One region of the Paenibacillus sp. FSL K6-2524 genome, then DNA from elsewhere that is predicted to be linked to it. Evidence: predicted binding sites of a transcription regulator. Region 1 holds the regulator's gene; the other holds the start of a gene.
The links. The regulator CtsR, encoded in region 1, represses protease genes until heat stress. The targets are predictions, from matches to a motif close to ATGGTCAATAAAGGTCAAACA.

Region 1 (16,271 bases):
GCGCCCCTGTAGCTTTCGCTACAGAGACGCCTTACGCGCGGTTCCACTCTGCTTGGATTCTTCTTGTATCACAGCCGCTCATTATAAGCGGTGGCACTCGAAGCCTCCCCCTTGGGTCCTTAACGCGGACATTACGTCAGGATCTACCCACGCTTTACGCGCGCTCAATCCCGCAGCTCCCGGGTGCATTTCCGCCCTCTGTACCTAGATAACTTTCAGCCTGAAACCAAGTAGAAAAGTAAGCAAAGTATAAATTGAAAATATACTTTCTTAAATATCCACTTCAAAGTCCCGGTTATCCTCTCTGGTAAATACAGACACCTGCGTACTTCTCCCGATCTATGCATTTCTTATTTTGATATATTGTGCCAAGAATAGGATTCTTGTGCTTATCTTACCCGAAATTCCATAAAGCTGACAAGAGGGTTAGCTCTGTTGCTTACTAATTTGTAACTTGAGACGTTCAATCGTAAGTTCCTGACCAAGCAGGTAGATCGTCTGGTTCAAATCACGTCCATGCATTTGCCCCGTTAAAGCTACACGAATTGGCATGAACAAGCCTTTGCCTTTGAAACCAGTTTCTTTCTGCACTTCTTTGATCGCTGCTGCAATGTTCTCTGGTGCAAATGGTGAAAGTTCCTCCACCTTGCTCAGAAAAGCGCTTAGCACGGTTGGAACCTGTGGTTCGGACAACACAGCGTTTGCTTCATCATCCAGTTCCAGATGAGTTCGGAAGAATAGGTCAGACAGCTCGACGATATCAGAAGCCGACGTCATCTGCTCTTGATACAAGGCAACCAACTTATTCGCCCAATCTTCTTGTTCTACTGTCAAATCATTAGGCAAGAGAGAGGCTTTCTGCAAGTGTGGAATAGCTAATTTAGCAATCCGCGCAGTATCCGCATTCTTGATGTAATGATTGTTCAGGTGAGCCAGCTTTTGCTTATCAAACAAAGCAGGGCTACGTGATAAACGCCCGGCATCAAAGATTGAAATCAGCTCTTCTTTCGTGAAGAACTCTTCCTCTCCTGTCGGTGACCAGCCAAGTAATGCGATGAAATTAAACATGGCTTCCGGCAAATAACCCAATTCATCATATTGCTCAATAAATTGAATGACTGATCCGTCGCGTTTGCTCAACTTCTTATGATTTTCTCCGACAATCAGTGTCATATGTCCAAAAATCGGTGGCTCCCAGCCAAGCGCATCGTAGATCATCAACTGACGTGGTGTATTGGATACATGGTCTTCACCACGTAGTACATGTGTAATTTTCATCAGATGGTCATCGAGTGCAACTGCAAAGTTGTAAGTCGGAATTCCATCTTTCTTCACGATAACAAAGTCGCCGCTGACGTCTGACTCGAATGAGATCGGTCCCTTCACTAGATCATCAAATGTGAAGGTGCGTCCTTCTGGCACGCGGAAACGGATACTAGCTTGTCTACCTTCTGCTTCGAACGCAGCGCATTGTTCCGATGTCAGATCTCGGTGTTTCCCAGAATAACGCGGCATCTCGCCCCGAGCTATCTGCTCTTCGCGTTCTTGCTCTAATTCTTCTTCCGTACAATAACAACGATAAGCTAGTCCACGGTCGAGCAAATCCTGCCAGTACGTACGATAAAGGTCCAAACGCTCCGTTTGACGGTAAGGGCCATACTCCCCGCCTACGTCAACACTCTCATCCCATTCAATACCAAGCCATTTGAGATAAGTGAACTGGTTCTCTTCCCCACCTTCAACGTTGCGCTTCACATCTGTATCTTCTATTCGGATAATGAATTTGCCTCCGTGATGTCTAGCGAATAAATAGTTGAAGAGCGCTGTTCTTGCGTTGCCGATATGTAAGTGTCCCGTCGGACTCGGCGCGTAACGCACACGAACTTCCGTCATGACAATCCCCCCTAAAAGTTTTGATTCAATCTTACGATGATAGCACATCTGCAACAAGGCAGACAATACACTGAGAGGCAATGCCTTCTCCGCGTCCAGTAAAACCAAGTTGTTCAGTCGTTGTTGCTTTGACGTTGACTTGCTGCGGCTGTGATTCTAGTGCTCCAGCTATAATGTCAACCATCTGCGGGATATAAGGTGCCATCTTAGGACGTTGCGCGATAATCGTGGCATCTAGATTTCCGAGACGATATCCACGTTCTTTTGCCATACCCCATACTTCTTGCAGTAACTTCAAACTGTCTGCATCTTTAAAGTTTGGATCGGTATCAGGAAAATGGCGTCCGATATCTCCCAGACCAAGCGCTCCCAATATTGCATCGGTCACCGCATGCAGCAGTACGTCAGCGTCGGAATGTCCCATTAGTCCCTTCTCGAAAGGAATCGTAACCCCCCCAATAATACAAGGTCTTCCCTCAACCAGTTCATGTACATCAAAGCCTTGTCCTACAGTAATCATTTTATGCCCTCTCCCTTTAATTCTTTTTTCATACGGATAAATTCCGCGTAATCCAAATCTTCCGGTGTTGTAATCTTGATGTTAGCATATCCACCTTCCACTACCATCACTTGAACACCCAAACGCTCAATTAACATGGAATCATCCGTCCCTATAAAGCCCTCTGCCTCAGCAACCTCATGTGCTTGTATTAATTCGGAACGTCGAAAAGCCTGCGGGGTTTGAATCGCCCACAAGCTGCGACGGTCAGGTGTAGCCGTGACCCATCCTTGGCCGTCAACTTGTTTCACCGTATCCTTAACAGGCACTGCCAGAACAGCTGCACCATGTTGAACCGCTGCCTCATAGCATGAGGTTACCTGTTGCTGCGTGACAAAAGGGCGAACGCCGTCATGCACCAGTACCCAGGGTGAATTCATATGAAGCAACCCTTGGTAAACTGAATGCTGACGCTCAGCGCCGCCCGCAATAACTTTTATCTTTTTAGTCATACCGAACTCATGAATCCATGATAAGCAGCGTTCCACATCCTGCGCACCCGTTACTAATATAATCTCAGTAATCAACGGATGGCGGTCGAACACCTCCAGCGTATGGATGACGATCGGCTTGTCCTGCAGCATAAGATACTGTTTGGACTCTTTACTACCCATGCGGGTTCCCCGACCTGCCGCCACCACAATAACTCCTGTTCCCGTGTTCACTTCTGTCACCATGATCCCTGCCTTACACTGCCTGAATTATGCGTGGTTTTGGATTCCCCTCCAAGATGCCATGCATTTGTACCCATCATACCGAATTTACTGGGCTTTTTCCAACAGTTTTGGTTTGGCAAATATCATACGACCCGCTGATGTCTGTAATACACTGGTTACTAACACTTCTGTAACGCTGCCAATAAAGTCTCGACCGCCTTCAACCACGATCATAGTACCATCATCCAAATACGCAACGCCTTGCCCATGTTCCTTACCGTCCTTGATCACCTGCACCATGATCTCTTCACCTGGTAGTACGACCGGTTTAACGGCATTAGCTAGATCGTTAATATTGAGCACCGAAACCCCCTGTAACTCACACACTTTATTGAGATTAAAGTCATTAGTAACAACTTTACCCTGCAATACTTTAGCAAGTTTTACGAGTTTGCTATCCACTTCAGATATATCCTCAAAATCTCCCTCATAGATCATAACTTGAACGTCGAGCTCTTTCTGGATTTTATTCAAAATATCCAAGCCCCGGCGCCCCCTATTTCGCTTGAGCAGATCCGATGAATCCGCGATATGCTGCAGTTCTTCCAGAACGAATTCAGGGATAACGATGGTACCTTCGATAAAGCCAGTTTTGCAAATATCCGCTATCCGCCCATCAATAATTACGCTTGTATCCAAAATTTTATGTTCCTCAAGTTTCCGCTCTTTTCCCTCTGTTCCACTTCCCCATTTTCCTGATTTCCAGAATGAGGACAGTTCTTCTTTCTTCCCCAATGCAACCGTTAGTCCTATGTAGCCGAGCAGCGCCGAAACAGCAAACTGCGCAAAGCTCTCTAAAGATCCAAGCAAGGACAAAATAGGGTAAGTCATTAAAGAAAGAAGTAGTCCCGCAGTCAGTCCAGCTGATCCGGCTGCCATTTCGCTCATTGGAATTACGGTCAATGCCTCAATCCACCGTCTTATCCGGGCGGAAAAGACCCCCGCACCTATTGAGAACAAGAATAAGAACAGAAAAGCTCCGGTTACCGCCAATATGAAGTGACTCGATATGGGGTTCATTCCGTCAAACCAAGTTTGGAGGAATTGTGGAAAGAATCCTATCATCCCGCCTACCGTATATCCAAACCAAGCTCCACATAAACCGACCACGCTAAAAAAACCTTTTTTGATCATGTCTCTCTTCACCTCCTGATAAAGTATGTTCTTTAATAAGTATGGTCCAATTTTTGGAAACGTAATCGGTCGAATTGTAACTTTTTTCTAGGTAAAATAATGGACGTAGGAATGAGTAGTCCCCCACTACGTGGGATTTCCTGTTGATAAGAGGGGAAACTGTGGCATATAATGTATTCAATTCTTAATTATCGAGGTGGATGGAAAAATGAACACACCAAGTCTTCAATCTTTCCAAGAACAAGTCTCTGAACTGTTGCTCCGTCACCGTAGTTTGTTGGATGTGTTATCTAAATCAGGGCAGACGAATGCTTCTGTCGTCCGTTCAGTCACCAAAGCAGTTACTGAATGCGGCTGTATTGAACTACATGCTACGAAACAAGACTTTGAGCCTGGTATAGATCTACAACAAGCCAAAGATACGATTCGTAAGCATGTTCAAGGCGAACTGTGTGAGAACTGCCGTGATGCTATTACCAATGAACTGGGACGAAACCTTTTTTATATGTCAGCACTTTGCAATTTGTTAGAAATTAATATGAATGAAGTCGTTGAACGGGAGTTCAAGAAGTGCTCAACGTTGGGATTGTTTAATTTGTCATAGTTGTGGGGATCCGGTATCCCATCCCACCCAAACCCTCCCTTATCGTAAGGGAGGGCCCCAAGGGCTGCCCGCCCTCTGGACTCCCGCTTAAGGAACGTGGGAGTGTTAGAGGCGCTCCTGCATCGCTGTCCCCGTTGGGGATACGCTCGGGGTGGTACGTGGCACGCTTTTCCCCCTTCGGGTTCGTCTCACTTTGGGCACACCCGTATTACCAGGGTAAACATGCTGCAGACACTACTACTTTAGAAGCACACGAGTGACTTGGGTGAAATGAGTCGCTTGTCGCCCTAACGGGCACGCTTTACTTTTAGAGCTTACGCCCAGCCTGAGAGTGATGTGCACTACTATGTGCGTGGAATCGCTGTCCCCTTTGGGGATCCGCTATGGGCAATGCTGTCCCTACGGGATACGCGGTTGAAATAATTAATAACATTAAACATTGAAAAATAATAAAGATTGAAAACCATTAAAGAATAAACCTAAAAAAGGCATTGATCATTCCGCTTCGCGGTGATCAATGCCTTTTTGTACGTTGAGTGATATTAACGTTTAGGGCGGTAAACTTCTTCGGAGTCGTCCTCATGACGCTTTTTCCGACGGAGTAGTTTGTCGACGTTTTGTTTCAATCCATATAACGCGTAAATAACAAGCGGAATAAAGATCATTTTAGAAAGTTGCTCAGGAAAGAGTACGGCAAGAACAACTGCTAAGACAACGACAAATGGTGCAACGGCAACTGCTTTTTTCGGCAGACCGACTTTCTTGAAATTAGGATACTTCACGGAGCTAACCATGAGATAGGATAATAGCAACATCGCAATGATAAAGTAAGGCGCTGTAATATCTTTATGAAATAATGAAAGTGTTGCTAAAACACCACCAGCAGCAGGAATAGGTAAGCCGATAAAGTAACCAGGAATTCCTTTTTGCACATTGAACCGTGCCAATCGTAATGCTCCGCACATCGGAAATACAGCTGTAACTGTCCAAGCTAATCCAAGCGGAATGCTGTGGAAAGAAATAGTATACATAAGAAGGGCTGGTGCAATACCGAATGATATAATATCCGATAATGAATCGAGTTCTTTACCAAATTCACTTTGACAATTTAACGCTCGTGCAACGCGCCCGTCTAGGCCGTCCAGCAGCATTGCGACAATTACCATGATGGCGGCTAGGCTAAACCTACCATCGAACGCCAACATAATGGCTAACATTCCGAGAAACAGGTTACCTAAAGTAAACAAGTTCGGAATTGATTTTGTAATCATCTCTTCACCTCGAGTGCGTATTTCAAGAATATAACTATCACTTGATTGTAGGAGATTTAAATTTGCCTGTCAATGAACACCTGTTCTTGTAAGCGGTTTAATCCATCTTTAATTACCCGTGCCCGTACCTCTCCAATACCATCAACTTCATCCAATTGTTCGATTGTAGCCCTAAGTACGCCAGGTAACTGTTGAAAACGCTCAACCAAATTATGAATAATGACATTGGGCAACCGCGGAATTTTGTTCAGTACACGGTACCCACGAGGCGAGATTAAATCTTCCGATGTGGCCATCGACGCAGGGTATCCAAGCAGACGTACGATATGATTCATATCGAGTAGCTCATCATCACTGGAACGTTTGAGGTTATGAATGATTTCACGGATCGCTTCATCACTTTCCTCTTTGGCATAGTCTTTATATAGCAACCACGCCTCTTCCTCCATATTGCTAACAAGTTCCTCCATCTGCATGCTGATCAGGCGTCCTTCTGTGCCCAATTCATTGATAAACCGTTTGATCTCCATTTTGATACGAATTACCATTTCAACCCGCTGAATAACATTTACTACTTCAGGTATGGTGACTAGTTCCTCAAATTCCGAAGCTGCCAAATTAGTTAAGGCTTGGTTGAGCACAGAGCGATACTTCTCAAGCGTTTGAATCGCTTGATTGGCTTTCGTTAGGATCACACCAATCTCCTTCAGTGCGTACCTTAGCCCTCCCTGATACAAAGTAATAATGTTACGGCGCTGAGAGATGGAAACGACGAGCTTACCGGTTTGCTTAGCAACCCGTTCTGCTGTACGATGACGAATCCCGGTCTCTGAGGATGAAATTGAGGAATCGGGAATAAGCTGAGTATTCGCGTAGAGAATACGTTTCAAATCCTCGCTTATTATGATGCCCCCATCCATTTTGGCCAACTCATACAGATAATTGGGTGTGAAGTCACAGTTAATGGAGAAGCCACCTTCAACTACTTCCATCACTTCAGGACTATAGCCCACTACAATTAATCCTCCGGTTTTGGCCCGAAGCACATTCTCCAATCCGTCGCGAAAGGCGGTGCCTGGCGCAACGAGTCTTAACAGATCATTCATCTTCTCTAACTGAATTGTTTCTTTCATTAATTATTGCCCCCTAATCTAACGCAACCGCTAGCGCCTCTGCAACTGAATTTATACCTACTAATTGAATTCCCTCCGGTCCCTTCCACCCTTTCAGGCTTTTCTCCGGTAGAATTACTCTTTTGAATCCTAGTTTAGCGGCTTCTTTCACCCGCTGCTCAGCCCGGGAGACCGCCCTGACCTCACCGGTTAATCCCACTTCTCCGAAAATAACATCATATGGCTTGGTTGGTATATCCCGAAAGCTTGATGCAATACTTACCGCAATGGCCAAATCAACAGCCGGTTCATCCAACTTCACCCCACCAGCTAAATTCACATAGGCATCTTGGTTCTGTAAATACATCCCCATCCGCTTCTCTAAAACAGCTATGATCAAATTCAGTCTATTGTTATCAACACCCGTTGCCATCCTACGCGGGGAAGGAAAGTTTGTTGAAGCAATTAAAGCCTGCAGCTCCACTAAAATCGGGCGCGTTCCCTCCATACTAGCCACTACGGTGGAACCTGCTACACCAAGCGGTCGCTCAGACAAGAACAATTCGGATGGATTAGACACTTCAACCAGCCCAGACTCATTCATTTCAAATATGCCGATCTCATTGGTTGAGCCAAATCGATTCTTTACAGCCCTCAGCAATCGATATGAATGATGTCGTTCTCCTTCAAAATAAAGGACACAATCGACCATATGCTCCAACAATCGAGGACCAGCAATAGCTCCCTCTTTAGTAACGTGTCCAACCAGTACCGTAGCAATCCCTTGCCCCTTAGCAATTCGCATAAACCGGGCCGTACATTCGCGAATCTGGGATACACTTCCGGGTGCACTCGTTACTTCTGGCAAATACACCGTCTGAATGGAATCAATAACTAAGAAGTCTGGCTTTACACTCTCGATGGCCTCTTCAATTCCATCCATACTACTCTCACAAAGCACATAAAGTTCTGGAGAAAGGGCCCCTAATCTCTCCGCACGTAGTTTAGTTTGTCGCATGGACTCTTCTCCAGATATATAGAGTACTTTAAGTCCAATATGGGCCATTTCGTGCGAAGTCTGCAGTAAGAGTGTAGATTTCCCAATGCCGGGATCTCCCCCCACCAATACTAAGGATCCGGGAACGACTCCTCCACCTAATACACGATTGAGTTCTTCAATACCAGTTTTGATTCGTGGTTCTTTGTCGCTCTCTATATTTATGATCGAAAGGGGTTTTTCTTTCGTGTGAAATATGCCTGTGGAGACTCCTTGTGTCTTTACTACTTTTTCTGTTTCTTCAACCATGGAATTCCATGCGCTACAACCTGGGCACTTCCCGTACCACTTCGGTGATTCATAGCCACAATCGGTACAAAGAAACTTTGTCTTTACTTTAACCATTTTGCTCTCCTTATCACTCTGCAAAATTTGTCAAACTTTGCAGGTACAACCACAAAAGGTGACATTTAAAGTTTACCATTGTTTCAGATTTATCGTAAAGTTTTTTCCAACCCTATATTAACTTAAAAACAGAGCATTATGTAATACAAAAGGATAGCATCCCCGAGGCATTACCTTAGGGAAGCCATCCTTATTTTAATCGGCTTTATAGCTCAATTTTTTAAGCGTTTTTGGAAAATGTTCCTGTTTTCTCAACGGTCAATCCGCCATTCTCCTCGTCGATCGTTAACAACTCACCTTTTTTCACATTACCCGTCAGCAATTCTTCAGACAAACGGTCTTCAATATGCTTCTGAATCGCACGACGTAGTGGACGCGCACCATATGCAGGATCGAAACCTTCCTTGGCCAAAAATGCTTTGGCTTTGTCCGTTAAGACAAAATCAACTTCATGCTCCTGCAGACGTTTGCGAAGCTCTTCAGACATCAGATTAACGATCTGGCTGATATGATCCTCACCGAGTGAATGGAAGACGATCGTTTCATCAAGCCGGTTGAGGAATTCCGGACGGAAGCTCTTCTTAAGCTCTTCCATCACTTTACCCTTCATGCTATCGTAATCACCCTTGGCATCAACCACCGCAGTGAATCCCAATCTTGTATTGCGCTTGATTGCTTCAGCTCCTACGTTAGATGTCAGGACGATCAACGTATTACGGAAATCGACTACACGGCCTTTGGAGTCCGTTAAGCGACCGTCTTCTAGTACCTGCAACAAGATGTTAAATACTTCTGGATGAGCCTTCTCAATCTCATCAAGCAGTACAACAGAATACGGTTTGCGGCGTACTTTCTCGGTTAATTGTCCGCCTTCTTCATAACCAACATATCCTGGAGGGGCACCCACAAGACGAGATGTAGAATGTTTCTCCATATACTCCGACATATCGATACGAATGACTGCATTCTCGTCACCAAACATAGCCTCAGCCAACGCCCGTGCAAGTTCAGTCTTACCCACCCCTGTTGGTCCCAGGAAAATGAAGGAGCCAATTGGACGCTTCGGATCTTTAAGTCCTGCACGTGCCCGGCGAATCGCTCGGCTAACTGCTTTAACAGCTTCCTCTTGACCAATAACGCGCTCATGGAGAATTTGTTCCATGTTAAGCAAACGATCCGTTTCTTCTGCCTTCAGTTTCCTAACTGGGATCCCAGTCCAACTCGCCACAATTTGTGCGATATCATCAGGCGTCACTTCAGAATCTGTACGTCCTTGTTTCTCTTTCCATTGATTCTTCGTAACATCAAGCTCTTCACGAATTTTCTGTTCCGTATCGCGTAATGCTGCCGCCTTCTCAAACTCTTGGCTTTGCACTGCGGAATCTTTTTCCTTGCGGATATCATCAAGACGGCTTTCTAATTGCTTCAAGTTAGGCGGTACAGTATAAGAGTTTAGTCTTACTTTGGAACCAGCCTCATCAATCAAATCAATTGCTTTATCCGGTAAGAAACGGTCTGGAATGTAACGGTCGGACAACTTAACTGCCTGTTCAATCGCTTCATCCGTGATCTTAACGCGGTGATGGGCTTCATATCGGTCACGAAGACCATGCAGAATTTGAATCGCTTCTTCAACTGATGGCTGATCTACAGTAATCGGTTGGAAGCGGCGTTCTAAGGCTGCATCCTTCTCAATATATTTGCGGTATTCATCTAGTGTCGTTGCCCCAATGCACTGAAGCTCCCCACGAGCAAGCGCTGGCTTCAAGATGTTAGATGCGTCAATGGCGCCTTCAGCTCCACCTGCTCCAATTAAGGTGTGTAATTCATCGATAAACAATATGATGTTCCCCGCTTGGCGGATTTCATCCATTATTTTCTTTAATCTATCTTCAAACTCACCGCGGTATTTCGTACCCGCGACAACAGATCCCATATCGAGTGTCATTACTCTTTTGTCACGAAGTGTCTCAGGGATTTCATTATTAATGATCATCTGAGCTAAGCCTTCAGCAATCGCCGTTTTACCGACGCCTGGTTCACCAATTAGGACTGGATTATTCTTCGTCCGGCGGCTAAGAACCTGGATAACACGTTCAATTTCTTTGCTTCTTCCGATAACAGGATCTAAGTTTCCTTCTTTGGCAGTTACCGTCAAATCACGGGCCAAACTGTCAAGTGTAGGTGTATTTATATTAGCTGGCGCTCCATGATGGCTTGATACGGCTTCACTGCTACCGAGCAACTGCAACACTTGTTGGCGTGCCTTATTTAGGCTAATCCCCAAATTGTTCAGTACACGTGCAGCTACGCCTTCTCCTTCACGGATCAATCCAAGCAGGATATGCTCTGTACCGACATAGGTATGACCGAGTTTCCGCGCTTCATCCATTGAAAGTTCAATAACTTTTTTGGCACGTGGTGTATAAGCGATATTGGTAGGTTGCTCTTGACCGCGTCCAATTAAGGTTTCGACTTCATCCTGTATTTTCTCAAGACCCAGTCCAAGACCGATCAATGCCTTAGCTGCAATACCTTCCCCTTCACGAATCAATCCGAGTAAAATATGTTCTGTACCAATATTATTATGTCCTAACCTTACGGCTTCTTCCTGGGCTAATGCCAACACCTTCTGGGCACGTTCTGTAAATCTTCCAAACATCATCTTCTCCTACACCTCCATGATTGTTCTATTGCTTGCGGTAAGGAACCCTAGCTGAAGCTAGTTTTCTTTACCGTTATTTACATTTACTTTGTCACGGATTAGCTTAGCGCGGTACATATCCCGCTCTCCTGGTGACATATTCTCGCTAAATATTTTCTGCAAAAAACCGGGCTGTGTCATCACATTCAGTTCATTTAGCACTTGAGGCGACAACGTATCAATTAGTCCCAAATCCACCCCTAACCGAACATCAGATAAGCGCTGCGCGGCTTCTTTTGACTCCATAATGGCCGCATGAGATAAAATCCCGTACGAACGCATCACTCGGTCAACCATACGTAGGTGTGATTCGGTTAGCAATGTTTCCCTTGCCGTCTTCTCATGGTCAATGATCTGTAGAACAACGCTGTATAAATTCTCAATAATTTCATCTTCGCTTTGTCCCAGTGTAATCTGATTTGAGATTTGAAACAAGTTCCCCATTGCTTCGCTTCCTTCGCCATAGATCCCCCGAACTGTAAGTCCTACTTGGGAAACTGCAGAAAGAATTCGATTAATTTGACCCGTCAACACAAGTGCAGGTAAATGCATCATCACGGATGCTCTTAGTCCAGTACCTACATTTGTTGGACAACTGGTTAGAAATCCCCGGTTATCGTCAAATGCATAATCTACATGATCTTCAAAAATGTCGTCCACCGAGGTTGCTCGCTCCCATGCTTCCTGTACCTGAAAGCCGGGATATAGACATTGAATTCGTAAATGGTCTTCCTCGTTCACCATTATGCTTAAACTTTCGTTTTCGCTAATGAAAACAGCTCCACTTTTGGACTCATTGGCCAAGCTCGGACTGATCAAATGCTTCTCAACCAGCACTTTTTTATCCAGATCCTCCAAATCGTCAAGAAGGATAGGATATATTTTACCAAAATCCTCTATTCGTTCATCATCAAGCACATCCTGCAGCTTTCTTAGAACATCCTCGGATTGCTCACTGGTGGCCAGCATCGGAAATGGAGCATGTAGCAGATTACGTGCAATCCGAACCCGGCTGCTAATGACGATATCAGAATCCTTGCCTCCACTGCTCATCCATTCGCTCAGTGGTTGTTCTGTAAACCGGAGATTTGGCATAGCACATTCCTCCTACTCTGCAGAAATATTCTTCTCAAGCTCGCGAATCTCATCTCGTAACCCAGCAGCTTCTTCGAACTCTTCCTGAAGAATACGTTCCTGCAGTTGCTGCCGAAGCTCATCGAGCTTACGCTTCACTTGGATGTGACTTCCTGCGCGTTTGGGTACTTTTCCTACGTGAACTGTATTTCCATGAACTCGCTTAAACAGAGGGTCCAATCGATCGTTGAAGTATTTATAACAAGAACTGCAACCAAAACGTCCTATTTTGCTAAATTGCGAGTAAGTTATTCCACATTCTTCGCAACGTAGATTCTCCGGGGCTTTAATCGTTGGATTCTGACTGTGACTTCCAGGGTTGAAATCCAGAAAACCAGACAATAAGTTATGAATGGAGAATCCCCCTGTTGTTCCTGGGATAATCTCTCCCTTTTCTCTGGCACAGGACTCACAGATACGAAATTCTGTCTTTTCCCCGTTCACAATTTTGGTAAAGTGCAGTGTCGCGGGACGTTTACCGCATTCTTGACATTGCATCGAGTATCCCTCCTCCATTAGATGGACTCCTCAGCCTAACAAAGAGATGAGCATAGCTTTCATGATTCGTGCCCGGATCTGGTCCCGGTAAGGAAGTTGTACCATCAGCACTTCCCTAGATATGGCAGCACGCATAAGAGCAGCCTCTCGACTACTAAGGAACCTCGCCTCCACAAGCTGATAGATCAGTCCCTCTGCAGCTGTCTGACCCATTTCGTCACCAATTGTATGATGTAAGTGTGTATGCAAGGTGGTTGGTCCAGGAAATTCAATCCGCCTAATACGAACATAACCGCCACCACCCCTTTTACTCTCCACAAGGTAGCCCTTTTCCAGCGTAAAACGTGTACTAATGACGTAATTGATTTGGGATGGTACACAGGAGAATTGGTCGGCCAGATCGTTACGCTGAATTTCTATGGCTCCCTCAGGACTTTCATGCAGAATACCCTTGAGATATTTTTCTATAATATCGGAGATATTACGCATCACTCATCCTCCATTGCTCAAACATCAAGCCAATATTTTAAAATAACCCACTTCGAACCTTATAAAACACTTACTTATAAACTGTATAGCATGTTGTGAAATAGCGACTGTTGACTTTGACTTTCTTTGACCTTGTTTTCATTATAACATAATTTATTGGTTTGCCAAGAGGGCGTCTTTCTACATTCAGTGTGAACCTGTTAGGTTGAAAATATTCTTCTGGTTAAACACGCACATATAACAGAAAAAGCCCATCCTAAGGATGGACTCAACACTTTAATATAATGGTCGGGACGACACGATTTGAACATGCGACCCCCTGGTCCCAAACCAGGTGCTCTACCAAGCTGAGCTACGTCCCGACAACTGCTAAGATGATGCATCTTACGCCTTACTAGACCTTCAAAGAGCTTTAAATGATCTAGATGTGAGGCAAAAAAAATACCACATCAAGTGGTATTTCGCTTGGCGGCGTCCTACTCTCCCAGGACCCTGCGGTCCAAGTACCATCGGCGCTGGAGGGCTTAACGGTCGTGTTCGGGATGGGTACGTGTGGAACCCCTCCGCCATCGCCACCAAACGTGATTTTTTGAAGCTTCGCTTCTCGAAATCGCTGCGAGAAAATATCAATCATCAGAAAGACATGCTCGCTCAAGGTTTAATCCTTGAAAACCGGATACGAAACGAAATTGTGTGTAAGTGTGTGTACACCCGTATGTGTGCGAAGATAAATCTTCGTAACATGTAGGATAAGCCCTCGACCGATTAGTACTTGTCAGCTCCATACATTACTGTACTTCCACCTCAAGCCTATCAACCTCGTCGTCTTCAAGGGGTCTTACTAATTGGGAAATCTCATCTTGAGGGGGGCTTCACGCTTAGATGCTTTCAGCGCTTATCCCTTCCGCACGTAGCTACCCAGCTATGCTCCTGGCGGAACAACTGGTACACCAGCGGTGCGTCCATCCCGGTCCTCTCGTACTAAGGACAGCTCCTCTCAAATTTCCTACGCCCACGACAGATAGGGACCGAACTGTCTCACGACGTTCTGAACCCAGCTCGCGTACCGCTTTAATGGGCGAACAGCCCAACCCTTGGGACCTACTTCAGCCCCAGGATGCGATGAGCCGACATCGAGGTGCCAAACCTCCCCGTCGATGTGGACTCTTGGGGGAGATAAGCCTGTTATCCCCAGGGTAGCTTTTATCCGTTGAGCGATGGCCCTTCCATGCGGTACCACCGGATCACTAAGCCCGACTTTCGTCCCTGCTCGACTTGTCAGTCTCGCAGTCAAGCTCCCTTTTGCCTTTGCACTCTTCGAATGATTTCCAACCATTCTGAGGGAACCTTTGGGCGCCTCCGTTACACTTTAGGAGGCGACCGCCCCAGTCAAACTGCCCACCTGACACTGTCCCCGAACCGGGTCACGGTCCTAGGTTAGAACTCCGATACGATCAGGGTGGTATCCCAACATTGCCTCCATAGAAGCTGGCGCTCCTACTTCTTAGGCTCCCACCTATCCTGTACAAATCGTATCAAAGTCCAATATCAAGCTGCAGTAAAGCTCCATGGGGTCTTTCCGTCTTGTCGCGGGTAACCTGCATCTTCACAGGTATTAAAATTTCACCGGATCTCTCGTTGAGACAGCGCCCAAGTCGTTACGCCATTCGTGCGGGTCAGAATTTACCTGACAAGGAATTTCGCTACCTTAGGACCGTTATAGTTACGGCCGCCGTTTACTGGGGCTTCGGTTCATAGCTTCGCATTGCTGCTAACCACTCCCCTTAACCTTCCAGCACCGGGCAGGCGTCAGCCCGTATACTTCGCCTTACGGCTTCGCACAGACCTGTGTTTTTGCTAAACAGTCGCTTGGGCCTTTTCACTGCGGCCCCCTCGTGCTATTCACACTACCGGGGCACCCCTTCTCCCGAAGTTACGGGGTCATTTTGCCGAGTTCCTTAACGAGAGTTCTTCCGCGCGCCTTAGAATTCTCTTCTCGCCTACCTGTGTCGGTTTGCGGTACGGGCACCTTCTCCTGGTTAGAGGCTTTTCTTGGCAGTCTGAGATCATGACCTTCGCTACTATAAATTTTCGCTCCCCATCACAGCCCAGCCTTATAGTGTGCGGATTTGCCTACACACAAGCCTCACTGCTTAGACGGACACATCCATCAGTCCGCGTCACTACCCTACTGCGTCACCCCATTACTCATAACGGATTACGGTGGTACAGGAATTTCTACCTGTTGTCCTTCGACTACGCCTTTCGGCCTCGCCTTAGGTCCCGACTTACCCTGAGTGGACGAGCCTTCCTCAGGAACCCTTAGGCTTTCGGCGGATCAGATTCTCACTGATCTTTTCGTTACTTATACCGGCATTCTCACTTGTATACTCTCCAGCACTCCTTACGGTATACCTTCAACGTATATACAACGCTCCCCTACCCCTGATACTAATGTATCAAGCCATAGCTTCGGTGGTGTGTTTAGCCCCGTTACATTTTCGGCGCAGAGTCACTCGACCAGTGAGCTATTACGCACTCTTTAAATGGTGGCTGCTTCTAAGCCAACATCCTGGTTGTCTGTGCAACTCCACATCCTTTCCCACTTAACACACACTTGGGGACCTTAGCTGATGGTCTGGGCTGTTTCCCTTTTGACAATGGATCTTAGCACTCACTGTCTGACTCCCGGATATGAGTCTATGGCATTCGGAGTTTGACTGAGCTTGGTAACCCTTGGCGGGCCCCGCACCCA
Region 2 (16,271 bases), 5.2 Mb from region 1:
GCTGCTATTGAAGCTTATAAGCAGATTGCGCCAAACGTAACGATTGAAGCGGAGTATCAGGGCTTTGATGGCTACGAACAGAAAATTAAGACTCAATTGGCGGGTGGTACCTCAGCAGATATAATGCAGCTTGATCTGCCTTGGCTGCAGGAATTAACAAGTAAAGGAGATTTCTTTCTTGATCTAGGCAACAGTTCGGAATTCGACGCTGCAGGCTTTGATCAGGATTTCCTGAATAATTTCGGTGTGTACAATGACCAGCTTGTTGCAGTACCTACTGGGGTAAATTCTTATTGCATGATTATAAATAAAACCCTTGCAGATAAATTGGGAATTCAAACCGACGTAGAGTGGGATTGGGATTCTATTTATGAGGCAGGAAAGAAGTTACATGAGGAAGATAGCTCTAAATATCTTTTGCTCGCGGACCACGCAGCTTTACGCCAGGATATCGTAACCATGTTGAAGCAACGCACAGGTGCACAATGGGTTAATGAAGATTATACAGTTGGATTTAGCAAGGAAGATGCCGTAGCAAGCTTTGAGTGGCTTCATAAAGCCATGGAAGCAGGGGTTTACCAGCCTATTGGTGAAAGTGATCTCTTCTTCGGTAAGATCGATCAAAATCCGAAGTGGATCAATCAGGAAATTCCAATGGCACCATCGATGAGTAGTACGTTGCTCTCACTTAAGAACGTTTTACCTGATGGTGTTGAGATAGTTACGAGTCTTCCCGTCATTGCTAAGGATGCCAAGGACACGGGGGTGCTGGTAAGACCTTCACAACTTTTTGCAATCAGCAATAAAAGCAAGCATCAGGAAGAGGCCTCCAAGTTCTTAAGTTGGTTCATGAATGATAAAGAGGCTGCCGCTATTCTGGGTGATGTTCGGTCCGTTCCACCGGTTAAATCTTCACAAGAGGCGGCTGTAGCAGCTGGGAAAATTGATGCTGCGATTACGAACGCGGTAGAGCTTGGTCTCAGTCATGCAGGAATCGTGGATAATAGTGTAGCCAACAATTCTGAAGTACAAAAGGTACTGGAAGACATCATTCAGAAGGTAAGCTATGGGAAATCGACACCTGAGGAAGCTGCGGATGAGCTTATAGCCAGCTTAACTTCCAAGCTTAAAGAAATTAAAGACAGAAAATAAAAATAGATTCTTGTGATAGGAAGGGAGAGAGTCCGCTATGTCTGTATCTCATTCGTTAGTAGGCAAGACGCAGAAAAGCATGAAGAAAAAAATAAAAGCTAAGAAAAACTATCAGTACATCGGACTGCTATACATTGCACCATGGATTATAGGTTTGCTAATCTTTCAGTTCTATCCGTTTCTGTCATCACTGTATTACTCATTTACGGATTATAACATGGTGAGCTCGGCAAAATTTATAGGTTGGGATAATTATAAGAGAATTTTCACGGCTGATCCTGACTTCTACCAGTCGCTAAAGGTGACGGGAATTTATGTTCTTCTCGCGGTTCCGGTAAAGCTTGCCTTTGCCCTGTTCATAGCTGTACTGCTCAGTGCGAAACTGAAGGGAATCAATTTCTTCAGAACGGTCTATTATCTTCCCTCCATTCTTGGAGGAAGTGTAGCTATTTCTGTATTATGGCGCTTCCTCTTTATGAAGGAAGGGGTTATCAATAATATGCTGGGCTATCTTAACATAGGGCCTGTTGATTGGCTTGGTAGCCCAGATGTGGCTCTGTATACGTTAGGCCTACTGACGGTGTGGCAATTTGGTTCATCTATGGTGTTGTTCTTAGCGGGAATTCAACAGATTCCTAATGATTTGTACGAAGCTGGTTCCATTGACGGAGCATCTAAATTTCGTATGTTCTTTAAGATCACGGTGCCGTTACTTACACCTATTGTATTGTTTAATCTGGTCATGCAGATGGTCAATGCTTTTCAAGAGTTTACCGGGGCGTTCGTCATTACAAATGGTGGGCCAATGAAATCAACCTATTTATACGCTTTGAAGCTATATGAAGAAGCCTTTACGTTCTTCAAAATGGGTTACGCCTCTGCCTTGTCATGGATTCTGTTCCTCATCATCATGGTGGTAACCGCCATCATCTTCAAAACATCCAATAGCTGGGTATACTATGAGGACGGGAGATAATAAATCATGAGAGAATCAAACAGCAAGACTGACTCACTACTTAGATATGCTTTTCTGATTATTCTCGGCCTTGTGATGGTCTACCCGCTCATCTGGTTGTTTACTTCATCGTTTAAGACTAATGCAGATATTTTCGGGTCGAGTAAGTTACTTCCAAGCACCTATGTATGGGATTCTTATGTTCTTGGTTGGCAAGGGACAGGACAGTATGGCTTTCAGGACTTTTTTATTAATACATTGAAATTGGTCATACCTACTGTTGTATTTACAATTATTTCGAGCGTTATAGTGGCATACGGCTTTGCGAGATTTAATTTTCCATTTAAAACGATGTTGTTCTCTATCATGATCGCTACATTAATGTTACCCAACGCATCGATCATGATCCCGCGGTATATTTTATTTAACAAAATGAACTGGCTGGATACGTATTTACCGTTTATTATACCAGCAGCATTTGCAACTGGCGCCTTCTTCGTTTATATGATGATTCAGTTTATTCGGGGACTGCCTGTAGACTTGGATGAAGCTGCAACCATCGATGGCTGTAATTCATTTTCAGTGTTGACTCGGGTGTTGCTCCCCTTGTGTAAACCAGCCCTCTTCTCCGTGGGAATATTTCAGTTCATGTGGACCTGGAACGACTTTTTTAACTCTATTATTTACATCAGTAGCGTTAAGAAGTTTACCGTATCACTGGGGCTGCGGCTATCGCTTGATGCATCGTCAGCAGTATCATGGAACCAGGTGCTTGCGATGTCTGTAGTCAGCGTACTACCTTGCATATTGTTGTTCTTCTTTGCACAGAAGTACTTCGTTGAGGGTATTTCTACTACAGGACTAAAGGGGTAACAATGTTTGAATCTTGAACAACACCAGACTATCATATAGAAATAAACAAGCCCGGGGTAACCAACCCGGGCTTGTTGTTATGGATGGGGCAATTTCTTGTCTTGATTCCGCTATTCCGTAATTTCGACAGGAATCAGTTTGAACTGTGTTACATCAACGAGTCCGCGATTGGATATACGAATCTCTGGAATGACCGGAAGAGCAACCAGCGAGAAGGTCATAAACGGTGCATTCAAAGGACAACCAAGTGTTTTCCAAGCCGCTTCGAGTTCACTAACCTGCTGAACGACGGTTTCTAGCGGTTGATCAGACATGAGACCTGCGATAGCCATAGGTACCGCTGCTAGAACTTCGCCATCAAGGACGACGATCATACCGCCACCTTGCTTCGCCAATTCATTGGCTGCAACGGCCATATCATCAGGATTTGTACCCATCACGAGCAAGTTGTGACTATCGTGGGCTACGGTGGAGGCAACGGCTCCCCGCTTAAGCTTGAAGCCTCTAACGAAAGCTAGCGAGATGTCTCCTGTTCCTTGATGGCGTTCGATGCAGGCTAGTTGAATCACATCACCCTCAAGGTCGGGTTGAATGATTCCATTGGACACTTGTAACTTAGCGGTTGTTTTGGCTGTGCGAGCACTGTTCTCGATAACATCAATAACTTGGACAGTAGTCTCGTCAAGGCTACTAACGCTTGTGAGCAGAAAGTCTTGCGATTCTAACGGCCGTGCCAAATGGACAGAACTTTTTGCTTTAGCGGGGTAGTCATAGACTGGAAATTCGACTTTGAGTTCTCCGCTATCATATACAACAGTACCATCTGCGATGACGGTTGATGGCTCCATACGGTGAAGATCGTCGATCAACAAGATATCAGCGCATTTACCAGGGGCTATGCCGCCAATATCGCCGTCTAACTTGAAATAACGCGCGGTATTGATACTTCCCATTTGAATAGCAGTTACAGGGTCAACGCCTTCCTCGATTGTTCGGCGCACAACATGATTGAGATGACCTTTCTCTACCAGCGTTTGAGGGTAGGTATCATCTGTAACAAGCAGGATATTATCAGTGCGTACATGATCCTCGGTCACGACTTTAATTACCTCTTTGACGTCCCTCCAAGCTGATCCCTCGCGTACCATGAGGTGCATTCCTAAGCGGAGTTTGAGTAGGCCTTGTTCTTTGGTTACTGTTTCGTGGCAAGAACTTGCACCAGAGGCGATATAAGCTTGTAGCATGGGCTCATCTTCAGCTGGGAAGTGTCCGGTTACGGTTTTGCCTGCACGCAGGGTAGCTTCGATTTCTCCAGCCATCTTGGGATCACCAAAGACTACCCCGGGGAAGTTCATCACTTCGCCAAGACCTTCAACGCCATCCCATGTCATTCCTTCGGCGATATCGGATACTTCTAGCGTGGCGCCTGCATCTTCCAAGTCGTCCGTTGCGGGAACACAGGAAGGGAATGTTGTGTATACCTTAAGTGGCAGACCCTGTCCTTCTTCGTGCATCCATTTGACACCCTCTGTTCCGAATACGTTAGCGATTTCATGGGGGTCCATGAATATCCCCGTTGTACCTTTGGCTAACGCTGCTTTGGCGAATTCGGTCACGGTTAGCATCGTACTCTCAACATGCATATGTCCGTCTAATAGACCTGGGCTAATGAAGCGTCCAGAAGCGTCAATGACGGTAGTGTTATCACCTATAGTGTGAGAAGCATCTCCGACATAAGCAATTCTTCCTTGTGCTATCGCTACGTCCATTTGGCTCAGTAGCTCACCTGTATAAACATTGACTAACGTTCCGTTCTTGATAACGAGATCAGCTTTGCTTTTCCCTGTAGCTACATCAGATAATGTTCGGCTGACGTCATATAATGGTTTTCTTTTCTTTCCATTCATAGTATGAGGGCTCCTTATGGATAAGCTGAACTGATATTTTGTTTAGTCCATCTTATGTAGAAATGTATTTTAATATTATAATATAACGCTAAAAACCCTATGATTCAACAAAAGGCTGTCTCTCAAACAGAGTAATGACCCTGTTTGGGAGACAGCCTTAGATTATGTTTCTTATGCGCCTTGTGGCGGAGTGATCTTCTCGATAACTTTGTCTACGAGTCCGTATTCCGTCGCTTCAGCAGCACTCATGAAGTAGTCGCGATCTGTATCCTTCTCGATACGTTCCAACGGCTGTCCTGTACGCTCAGCTAAGATATGATTCAACTTGTCGCGCATCTTGAGGATGCGACGTGCACGAATTTCGATATCCGACGCTTGACCTTCGGCTCCACCTAGTGGCTGGTGAATCATAATTTCACTATTTGGTAGCGCATAACGTTTACCTGGTGCCCCTGCATTCAATAAGAAAGCTCCCATGGAAGCGGCGAGTCCCACGCAGATCGTGGATACATCGGACTTAATGAACTGCATCGTATCAAAGATAGCCATCCCGGATGTGATAGATCCACCTGGACTGTTGATGTAGAGACTAATATCTTTGCCCGGATCTTCTGCATCCAGAAATAACATCTGAGCGATAATGGAGTTAGCGACGACGTCATTGACCTGGGAGCCGAGGAATATGATTCGGTCTTTAAGCAGTCTAGAATAAATGTCGTAGGCGCGCTCCCCGCGATTACTTTGTTCGACGACCATTGGAATATAACTCACCGATTAAAACCTCCTTAAATTTGGATGAAGCATCGCAGGCCCGGTTACAATACGGAATATCTCCTGTAGCACTCTCCATCAAGTATTGAATTAGTCACATCAATCTCATATTAGACGGAATCGATTGATATTATCCTCATAATAAACAAATTAAAACAGAAAGTCAAAGATAGTCAAACTACTTGTAAAAAAAATCCCCTCAGCGGGGTTGTTTTATTAAATATAATGGCGCGCCCGCGAGGAATCGGACCTCGATCTCAGGCTTCGGAGGCCTGCGTCATATCCATTGGACCACGGGCGCACATTTAGAGTAGCAAAAATGATTATATGATATTGAATTGAAAATTGCAAGCAAGATCTATCAAAACTGCCAGAGTAGACTAGGAGCAGAGTGATGGTTCATTTGTTGAATTTATGTTTATATGATGGGGGACGCAAGAAAGTGTAGAATTAAACCAGCAAGACGTGAAAATTTTTAACCTTTAATTTTGTGACGAATAGAGGCAAGAAGTGCCTTAATTATAGTAATAAAATAGAAAAAGTGATGTGTTATGGGAAAAGTTCAGCGCGAGAAGAGGCCTTCGCAGAGGGCTGAATTTCACGCTTTTATGGTGCCGGCTTTATTCACGCGTATAAGAGGAAAGAAGTTTGGAGATTATACGGACGTCAGACTTGCAAGAGAGAGAAAAATTGGTTAGAATGTTAGTGGGACTTAAAAAGTTAACCCGGGACGTTTTGAGACCAAGGAGAAACGAGAGAAGACGAAGCTTGCAGGAGTTGAAGGCATGCGTAACATTTTGGAAATGCAACAGCAGCTTCTTCCTGATCTCATGGAAATTCTCAAGAAAAGGTACACCATACTTCACCAGATCATGTTATCCGACGTAATTGGCCGTAGAACCTTGGCAACCTCACTGAACATGACGGAACGTGTGTTGCGTGCTGAAACGGATCTCCTGAAGGCTCAGGGCCTGATTGAAATTGAGAATATAGGCATGAGAATCAGCGATTCGGGCAGGATACTGCTGGAGAATCTGGAGCCAGTAGTGAAGGACATCTTTGGTCTGGCCAATTTGGAAGAGAAGATCCGTAAGGTCTATGGACTGAGGAAAGTAGTGGTTATTCCCGGTGACTGTGAGACTTCTCCGCTCACGAAACGGGAGCTTGGACGTGCTGGTGCTAAAGCACTTTTGCGTGTGATGCAAGATGGTGACGTGGTTGCGGTCACTGGTGGATCTACAATGGCAGAAGTCGCAGAGCAACTAACCCCACCCGCTAATGTAGTGCTGAAGCAAAGCTGGTTCGTGCCAGCAAGAGGCGGACTCGGCGAAAGTCTAGAGATTCAGGCCAACACGATTGCTTCTGGAATGGCTAAGAGACTTGGCGCAGGTTATAGTCTGTTGCATGTACCTGATTTATTAGGTAAAGAAGCTTATCAGTCGCTGGTACACGACCCCAATATCCACGATATTGTGGCTATGATTCGTAAAGCACGGATTGTGGTACATGGCGTGGGAGACGCTATGGAAATGGCGCGACGCCGTAAGATGGAACCTCCGATGGTCACAGAGTTGCAGAAGGAAGGCGCTTTGGCGGAATCATTCGGTTATTATTTTAACGAAGAAGGCGTCGTTGTTCACAAAATGCTGACTTTGGGACTTCGCTTGGAAGACATCATGAAGACTGACATCGTCATTGGAATCGCAGGTGGCAAGAGTAAAGCGAAAGCCATACATGCGGTGCTGAAGTTCGGGAATGAGAGTATTCTTGTTACGGATGAGGCGGCGGCGTTGGAAATCGTATGTGAACTGGAGAAGAAAGACAGACAGCAAGAGCACAGAATCATTTAAATAATGTAATGAGTTTGATAACTACCGTTTACTCACGGCGGCCTATTCGGTCTGTCTTGAATAATAAAAAAAACGAACATTGGGAGGAACTATTCAATGAGTATTAAAGTTGGTATTAACGGTTTCGGACGTATTGGTCGACTAGCTTTCCGTCGTATTCAAAACGTGGAAGGTATTGAAGTAGTAGCTATTAATGACCTGACAGACGCTAAAATGTTGGCTCATTTGTTGAAATATGATACAACTCAAGGCACATTCCAAGGCGATGTTGAAGTTCATGACGGCTTCTTCAAAGTAAACGGTAAGGATGTAAAAGTTCTAGCTAACCGCAATCCTGAAGAATTGCCATGGGGCGAGCTTGGTGTAGATATCGTTCTTGAGTGCACAGGTTTCTTCACAACTAAAGAAGCTGCTGAGAAACACATCAAAGCAGGCGCTAAAAAAGTTGTTATCTCCGCACCAGCTACAGGCGACATGAAGACTGTTGTTTACAACGTCAACCATGACATCCTTGATGGTACTGAAACAGTTATCTCCGGTGCTTCTTGCACAACTAACTGCCTAGCTCCAATGGCAAAAGTTCTTCAAGATCAATTCGGAATCGTTGAAGGTTTGATGACAACAATTCACGCTTACACTGGCGACCAAAATACATTGGATGCTCCACACGCTAAAGGTGACTTCAGACGTGCTCGTGCAGCAGCTGAGAACATCATTCCTAACACTACTGGTGCTGCAAAAGCAATCGGTCTTGTTATCCCTGAGTTGAAAGGCAAACTTGACGGTGCAGCTCAACGTGTTCCTGTAGCTACAGGTTCTTTGACTGAGTTGGTTACTGTTCTTGAGAAGAATGTAACTGTTGATGAAATCAATGCAGCTATGAAAGCCGCTTCTGATTCCGAAACATTTGGATACACTGAAGATGAAATCGTATCTTCAGACATTAAAGGAATCACTTTTGGTTCCCTGTTTGATGCAACTCAAACTAAAGTATTGACTGTTGGCGACAAACAATTGGTTAAAACAGTTGCTTGGTATGACAATGAAATGTCCTACACAGCTCAATTGATTCGTACTTTGGAATTGTTTGCAAAAATCGCTAAGTAATATTTCTCAAACCAAACATGATCATCAAAGAGGAGCGACCTTCCCAAAGGACTCCTCTTTGGTTCATGATTGAAACGATGTACAAATAGCTTCTAATAGCTTTAAATCGACATTCACACACACAAATATTCAATATATAGAGATAAAGTTTCGCTTAGGAGAACATAAATAGCACTTTAGGAGGAACGTGGGGATGAACAAGAAAAGTGTACGTGATGTAGAAGTAACCGGAAAACGCGTATTTGTCCGCGTTGATTTCAATGTACCGATGCAAGATGGAGCAATCACGGATGATACCCGTATTCGCGAAACACTTCCAACGATCAAGTATTTGATCGAAAATGGCGCAAAGGTTATTCTAGCGAGCCACATGGGACGTCCAAAAGGCGCAGTTGTTGAATCAATGCGTTTGACACCAGCAGCAGAACGTTTATCCGAATTGCTCGGTAAACCTGTAGCTAAAGCTGACGAAGCAATCGGCGAAGAAGCAAAAGCGAAAGTAGCAGCTTTGAACAACGGCGATGTGCTCGTGCTTGAAAACGTACGTTTCTATCCTGGTGAAGAGAAAAATGATCCAGAACTAGCTAAACAATTCGCAGAACTAGCTGACTTGTTCGTGAACGATGCCTTTGGCGCCGCTCACCGTGCGCATGCTTCGACTGAAGGTATTGCTCATCACTTGCCAGCAGTATCCGGTCTCCTTATGGAGAAAGAATTGTCTGTTCTTGGCAAAGCTTTGTCTACCCCTGAACGTCCTTTCACTGCTATCATTGGTGGTTCAAAGGTTAAGGACAAGATCGATGTTATCGACAACTTGCTTAACATTGCTGACAATGTGTTGATTGGTGGAGGTCTTGCTTACACGTTCTACAAAGCTCAAGGACTTGAAATCGGTCAATCATTGCTTGATGATACCAAGCTTGATGCAGCTCTTGGATTCATCGAAAAGGCAAAAAAATTGGGTAAGAACTTTGTTCTTCCTGTTGACGTTGTTATTGCCGATGATTTCAGCGCGCAAGCTAATCACAGAGAAGTTGATGTAGATAGCATTCCTGCAGATTGGGAAGGCGTAGACATCGGACCTAAAACTCGTGCTATGTATGCAGAAATTATTAAGAATTCGAAATTGGTTGTTTGGAATGGACCAATGGGCGTATTCGAAATTGATATTTTCGCAAATGGTACTCTTGAAGTAGCTAAAGCTTGTGCTACAACAGAAGGTTATACGATTATCGGCGGCGGCGATTCAGCAGCAGCAGCAGAGAAATTCAACTTGGCTGATCAAATGGATCACATTTCCACAGGCGGAGGAGCTTCTCTGGAATTCATGGAAGGTAAGGCACTTCCAGGCGTAGAGGCTTTGAACGACAAGTAAGAATATTATTGTGAACCTAGAAGGAGTGTACCGCATGAGAACACCTATTATTGCAGGAAACTGGAAGATGTTCAAAACCGTTTCCGAAGCTAAAGCTTTCTTCGAAGCAGTGAAGGGAGCTGCGGAAGTTGACGGCGTTGAGGCAGTCATTTGCGCACCATTCACTAACCTTCCAGCTTTGGTTGAAGCAGCAAAAGGAACGTCGATCAAAATTGGCGCTCAAAACCTGCACTTCGAAGATGAAGGTGCATTCACCGGAGAAATTAGCGGGGGGATGCTGAAAGAACTAGGCGTGGACTATGTTATCATTGGTCATTCCGAGCGTCGTGCTTACTTTGGCGAAACGGATGAGATTGTAAACAAAAAAGTTCATGCTGCATTCAAACACGGTTTGACTCCGATCCCATGCGTGGGTGAGAAGCTCGAAGAACGTGAAGCAGGTCAAACGAAGGATGTCGTGAAAGTACAAACAGAAGCGGCTCTTCAAGGTTTGTCAGCTGAACAAGCAGCTCAAGTAGTTATTGCTTACGAACCTATCTGGGCAATTGGTACAGGTAAATCTTCTACTTCGCAAGATGCGAATGAAGTTATTGCTTATATCCGTAGTCTCGTTAAAGATTTGTATGGCAATGATGTGGCTGAGAAAGTTCGCATTCAATACGGCGGTAGTGTTAAACCTGAGAATGTGAAAGAGTATATGGGACAAAGCGACATCGACGGTGCGCTTGTTGGTGGAGCTAGTCTACAACCTGTTTCCTATACGCAGTTGGTTGAGGGGGCAAAGTAAGATGGCAACTCCGAAACCTGTAGCATTGATCATTATGGACGGATTTGGACTTCGGAATACAGTGGAAGGTAATGCAGTAGCACAGGCCAACAAGCCGAACTATGACCGTTACTTGAAGCAGTATCCGAACACTACTTTGACCGCTTGCGGCGAAGCAGTAGGTCTTCCAGAAGGTCAAATGGGTAACTCCGAAGTTGGGCACTTGAACATTGGCGCTGGCCGGATCGTATATCAGGATCTCACTCGGATCTCCAAATCGATTCGCGATGGGGAGTTCTACGAGAACAAAACTCTCGTTGAAGCCGTTCGTAGTGCGAAGAACCGCGGCAAGAAGCTTCATTTGTATGGATTGCTGTCTGATGGCGGCGTTCACAGTCATATTGAGCACTTGTTCGCAATGCTTGATCTGGCGAAGAAGGAAGGATTGAACGATGTATATATCCATGCCTTCCTGGATGGCCGCGACGTGGCTCCAGATAGTGCAAAGGGATTCATCGAACGACTTATTGCCAAGATTGAAGAAGTAGGCGTAGGCCAAATTGCCACGGTACAAGGTCGTTACTATGCTATGGACCGTGACAAACGTTGGGAGCGCGTCGAGAAATCGTACCGCGCGATGGTATACGGCGAAGGCCCTAGATATACTGATCCAATTGTGGCTGTTACAGAATCGTACGAGAAATCGATATTTGACGAATTCGTAATGCCAACTGTTATCGTTGATGGACACGACCAACCGATTGCATTAGTTGAGTCTGGTGATTCGGTAGTATTCCTTAACTTCCGTCCTGACCGTGCTATTCAATTGTCGAACGTGTTCACTAATAAAGACTTCCATGGCTTTGATCGTGGACCTAAATTCCCACAAAACTTACATTTCGTCTGCTTGACTCTATTCGCAGAGACAGTTGATGGTTATGTAGCTTACGAGCCTAAGAACCTGGATAACACATTTGGTGAAGTCCTTGTACAAAATGGCAAAAAGCAGCTTCGGATTGCAGAGACCGAGAAATATCCACACGTTACCTTCTTCTTCAGTGGTGGACGTGATGTCGAGCTTCCGGGTGAGACGCGGATATTGATTAATTCACCAAAGGTTGCTACGTATGACCTGCAACCTGAGATGAGTGCTTATGAAGTGGCTGCAGCTTGCGTGAAGGAGATTGAAGCAGATAACCATGATGCTATCATTCTTAACTTTGCGAACCCGGACATGGTAGGTCATTCCGGTATGCTTGAGCCAACAATGAAAGCAGTTGAAGTAACCGATGAATGTGTTGGTATGGTTGTAGACGCTGTAACTGCTAAGGGCGGAGTTGTTATCATTATCGCTGATCACGGTAATGCTGACATGGTATTCGATGAGAATGGCCGTCCATTTACTGCACATACGACTAACCCAGTTCCATTTATCTTGACGGACGAGAACGTTGTGCTTCGCGAAAGCGGAATTCTTGCCGACGTGGCTCCAACACTTCTTGATTTGATGGGATTACCAAAACCCGCTGAAATGACTGGTGTATCTATGATTGCCAGCCGTAAAGCGTAATATTTAACACTTTTCACTCAAACAAACTTAGCTAAGTTAACTCACAAAATAATGACCATAAAAGGAGACTATACAAATGACAATTATTTCTGACGTATATGCTCGCGAAGTCCTTGACTCTCGCGGTAACCCAACTGTAGAAGTTGAAGTATATCTGGAGTCCGGCGCAATCGGACGCGCAATCGTTCCTTCCGGTGCATCTACCGGTGCCCATGAAGCGGTTGAACTTCGTGATGGCGATAAAGCCCGTTACCTTGGAAAAGGCGTACTTAAAGCTGTTGAGAACGTAAATGAGCTAATCGCTCCTGAAGTTATTGGTATGGACGCACTTGACCAAGTGGGCATCGATAAATTGATGATCGCTTTGGACGGTACACATAACAAAGGTAAATTGGGTGCGAACGCAATCCTTGCTGTGTCCATGGCAGTAGCTCGCGCAGCTGCAGACGCTTTGGATCTTCCGTTGTATGTATACCTTGGCGGATTCAACGCTAAAGTTCTTCCAGTACCAATGATGAACATCATCAACGGTGGTGAGCATGCTGACAACAATATCGACGTTCAAGAGTTCATGGTTCTTCCTGTAGGAGCTCCAAGCTTCAAAGAAGCTCTTCGTATTGGAGCAGAAATCTTCCACAACTTGAAATCCGTACTCAGTTCTAAAGGTTTGAACACAGCTGTAGGTGACGAAGGTGGTTTCGCGCCGAACCTTGGTTCGAATGAAGAAGCAATCACTACAATCATCGAGGCTATCGAAAAAGCTGGTTACAAACCAGGTGTTGACGTATTCTTGGGTATGGACGTTGCTTCCACTGAGTTCTACAAAGACGGTAAATACACACTTGCTGGCGAAGGTAAATCTTACACTTCCGCTGAGTATGTTGACCTTCTTGCTTCATGGGTTGAAAAATACCCAATCATTACAATCGAAGACGGTATGTCCGAAGACGACTGGGATGGTTGGAAATTGCTTACTGAAAAATTGGGCGACAAAGTCCAATTGGTTGGTGACGACTTGTTCGTTACAAACACTGAGCGTCTTGCAACAGGTATCGAAAAAGGTATCGGTAACTCCATCTTGGTTAAGGTTAACCAAATTGGTACATTGACTGAAACTTTCGATGCTATCGAAATGGCTAAACGCGCTGGTTACACAGCAGTTATCTCTCACCGTTCAGGTGAATCCGAAGATAGCACTATCGCTGACATTGCAGTTGCGACTAACGCTGGTCAAATCAAAACGGGTGCTCCTTCCCGTACAGACCGTGTTGCTAAATACAACCAATTGCTTCGCATCGAAGACCAATTGGGAGAACTTGCTCAATACAACGGCTTGAAATCTTTCTACAACTTGAAACGTTCTTAATTAGAACGGTTTAATCAGAACCCGGTCGCTTAGGTGACCGGGTTTTTTCTTATACATATGACGTTTTTTTGGGTGAAAATGGATTTTTGGTGACGATAAAGAAGAGGTAATTACGCGAAATATCCTTCAAATTATAGGAAGCATGTTGTTATTCCTTGGTAGGCATGGTACAATAATAGTGCTGTTTTTGAATAGTTTAATCATTGTTTGTGTAATCAATAGATTGAGTAAGTTCCGTCTTAGGAGGTGGATTGAATGGATATCTTTTTGAAAGTGTTGCTCATTATTTTCTCTATCGGTCTAATTGCGGTTGTTCTACTGCAGAAAGGGAAGAGCGCGGGTCTTTCCGGTGCCATCTCCGGAGGGGCGGAACATCTTTTCGGTAAATCAAAAGCTCGCGGCATGGAACTCGTTTTGGAACGAGTAACAGTTGGTCTTGCGTCGGGATTCTTTATTTTGTCGATCGTTGTTGCGGTCGTATTGAAGTAGGCTAATAAGTAAAGCTCTCGTTTCCTTTAAGGAACGGGGGCTTTTTTGTTTTAGTTTTTTGTGGGTAATAAGAAAAATGGGCGCTGATAAGGCGACGTCATTTTGTCTGAAACGGATGTACTTAGTGAATTTCGTGTATACTAGTGGTATATGGGAAGGTTATTCGTGGAAATTATTTAATTGAAAAAATATATACTGGCTTGGGAACAAGTCGGCAGAGGTGAGATCATGATTAAGGAAACCGAACTATTGTCCTTTATGCGGGAGACCGCTTATAAACCAATGACGTATCAAGAGCTAGAACAACATTTTCAAATTTCTGATGCTGTGGAATTTAAGGAATTTCTTAAGTTACTTACACGTTTGGAGCAGGAAGGTCAGATTATTCTGACGAGAACGGAGCGCTATGGAGTGCCTGAGCGAATGGACCTGGTACGTGGGCGCTTGCAAGTACATGCTAAGGGGTTTGCATTTCTAATTCCCGAGGATAAAGAGCATCCTGATGTTTATGTGCATGCGAACGACTTGAAGAGTGCTATGAATGGGGATACGGTATTAGTCCGCGTTAGTTCGAAGAGTGCCGGAGGCGGTAAGCTCGAAGGTGAAGTTGTTCGAATTGTTAATCGGGCAGTGACTCAGATTGTGGGTGTGTTTCAGAATCAAGAATCGTTTGGTTTTGTTGTGCCAGATGATAAGCGAATCAATCGGGATATTCTTATTCCGAAGGAGGCTTTTCTAGGTGCTGTGACCGGTGATAAAGTCGTTGTACGCATTGTACAGTATCCTGAAGGCCGTGCTGCGGCTCAAGGTGAAGTTATTGAGATCCTAGGTCATAAGGATGACCCAGGTGTTGATATTCTATCTATTATTCGTAAGCATCAGTTGCCGGAAGCTTTTCCGGAAGAGGTAATGGAAGAGGCGCTTGCTGCACCTGATGTGATTGAAGAGGCAGAGATTGTCGAGTCGGGACGGCGTGATCTTCGTGATAAGGTCATTGTGACTATCGATGGTGAAGATGCGAAGGATCTAGATGATGCGGTCCATATTGAGAAATTACCGAATGGGAATACCATTCTGGGTGTTCATATCGCTGACGTTGGTTATTATGTTCGGGAGAAGTCGGAGTTAGATCAAGAGGCTTACAACCGTGGTTGTAGTGTTTATTTAGTGGATCGCGTTATACCGATGCTTCCGCATAGATTGTCTAACGGAATATGTTCTTTGAATCCGCAGGTCAATCGTTTCACGTTGTCTTGTGAGATGGAATTCGACGAAGATATGAAGATCGTGAATCATGATATCTTTTCGAGTGTGATTCGGACAAAGGAACGGATGACGTATACTAATGTCCGCAAAATTGTGCAAGATGAGGATCCCGAGGTTACTGAACGATATGGCGATCTAGTTGATATGTTCAAAGAGATGAAGGAGCTGGCATTGAGACTACGCGGGAACCGGATGCGCCGCGGAGCTGTCGATTTTGATTTCGAGGAATCGAAGGTGATCGTGGACGAGAATGGTAAAGCGATAGATATCGTGAAACGTGAACGGTCGATAGCGGAGCAGATCATTGAAGAATTTATGTTAGCAGCCAACGAAACCGTAGCAGAGCATTTCCACTGGCTTAAAGTGCCTTTCATATACCGGATTCACGAGGACCCAGATCAAGAGAAGCTGATGAACTTTATGGCATTCGCAGCTAATTTTGGACATAAGGTAAAAGGCGGAAAAGGCGACAAGGTACACCCACGCGCACTTCAGAAGTTATTGGAGGATATCCAAGGTACGAAGGAACAAACGGTTATTAGCACTATGATGTTACGTTCGATGAAACAGGCGAAATATGATGCGGAGAGCACGGGACATTTTGGTCTTGCAGCGGAGTTCTATACTCACTTCACATCCCCTATTCGTCGATATCCAGATCTGATTATCCACCGTGTGATTCGTGAGGTAATTGAGAACAAAGGTGTGCTAAGTCAGAAACGGCAGGAATATCTAGCTAGTCGTATGGGAGATATTGCGAAACAATCTTCTGAGCGGGAGCGGGTTGCCGTGGAAGCAGAGCGCGATACCGAGCAGCTTAAGAA

Region 2: clpP (ATP-dependent Clp endopeptidase proteolytic subunit ClpP) is a predicted target of CtsR. The motif match lies at 5,818-5,838, and genes of this name have one in related genera.

What each region holds. Positions count from the first base shown of each region.
Region 1 is NZ_JBBOSP010000001.1:5,485,031-5,501,301, forward strand. Features, by position in the region: gene gltX (glutamate--tRNA ligase) at 427-1,893, opposite strand; gene ispF (2-C-methyl-D-erythritol 2,4-cyclodiphosphate synthase) at 1,925-2,413, opposite strand; gene ispD (2-C-methyl-D-erythritol 4-phosphate cytidylyltransferase) at 2,410-3,117, opposite strand; gene NST85_RS25680 (PIN/TRAM domain-containing protein) at 3,214-4,302, opposite strand; gene NST85_RS25685 (DUF1573 domain-containing protein) at 4,511-4,906, shown strand; gene pssA (CDP-diacylglycerol--serine O-phosphatidyltransferase) at 5,449-6,177, opposite strand; gene disA (DNA integrity scanning diadenylate cyclase DisA) at 6,234-7,310, opposite strand; gene radA (DNA repair protein RadA) at 7,324-8,691, opposite strand; gene clpC (ATP-dependent protease ATP-binding subunit ClpC) at 8,912-11,356, opposite strand; gene NST85_RS25710 (protein arginine kinase) at 11,414-12,490, opposite strand; gene NST85_RS25715 (UvrB/UvrC motif-containing protein) at 12,503-13,027, opposite strand; gene NST85_RS25720 (CtsR family transcriptional regulator) at 13,058-13,516, opposite strand; tRNA gene NST85_RS25725 (tRNA-Pro) at 13,802-13,878, opposite strand; rRNA gene rrf (5S ribosomal RNA) at 13,980-14,096, opposite strand; rRNA gene NST85_RS25735 (23S ribosomal RNA) at 14,262-16,271, opposite strand, start outside.
Region 2 is NZ_JBBOSP010000001.1:251,460-267,730, forward strand. Features, by position in the region: gene NST85_RS01155 (ABC transporter substrate-binding protein) at 1-1,152, shown strand, start outside; gene NST85_RS01160 (carbohydrate ABC transporter permease) at 1,190-2,128, shown strand; gene NST85_RS01165 (carbohydrate ABC transporter permease) at 2,135-2,980, shown strand; gene ade (adenine deaminase) at 3,091-4,887, opposite strand; gene clpP (ATP-dependent Clp endopeptidase proteolytic subunit ClpP) at 5,059-5,658, opposite strand; tRNA gene NST85_RS01180 (tRNA-Arg) at 5,885-5,959, opposite strand; gene NST85_RS01185 (sugar-binding transcriptional regulator) at 6,444-7,508, shown strand; gene gap (type I glyceraldehyde-3-phosphate dehydrogenase) at 7,605-8,615, shown strand; gene NST85_RS01195 (phosphoglycerate kinase) at 8,809-9,990, shown strand; gene tpiA (triose-phosphate isomerase) at 10,025-10,777, shown strand; gene gpmI (2,3-bisphosphoglycerate-independent phosphoglycerate mutase) at 10,779-12,326, shown strand; gene eno (phosphopyruvate hydratase) at 12,403-13,692, shown strand; gene secG (preprotein translocase subunit SecG) at 13,948-14,181, shown strand; gene rnr (ribonuclease R) at 14,410-16,271, shown strand, end outside.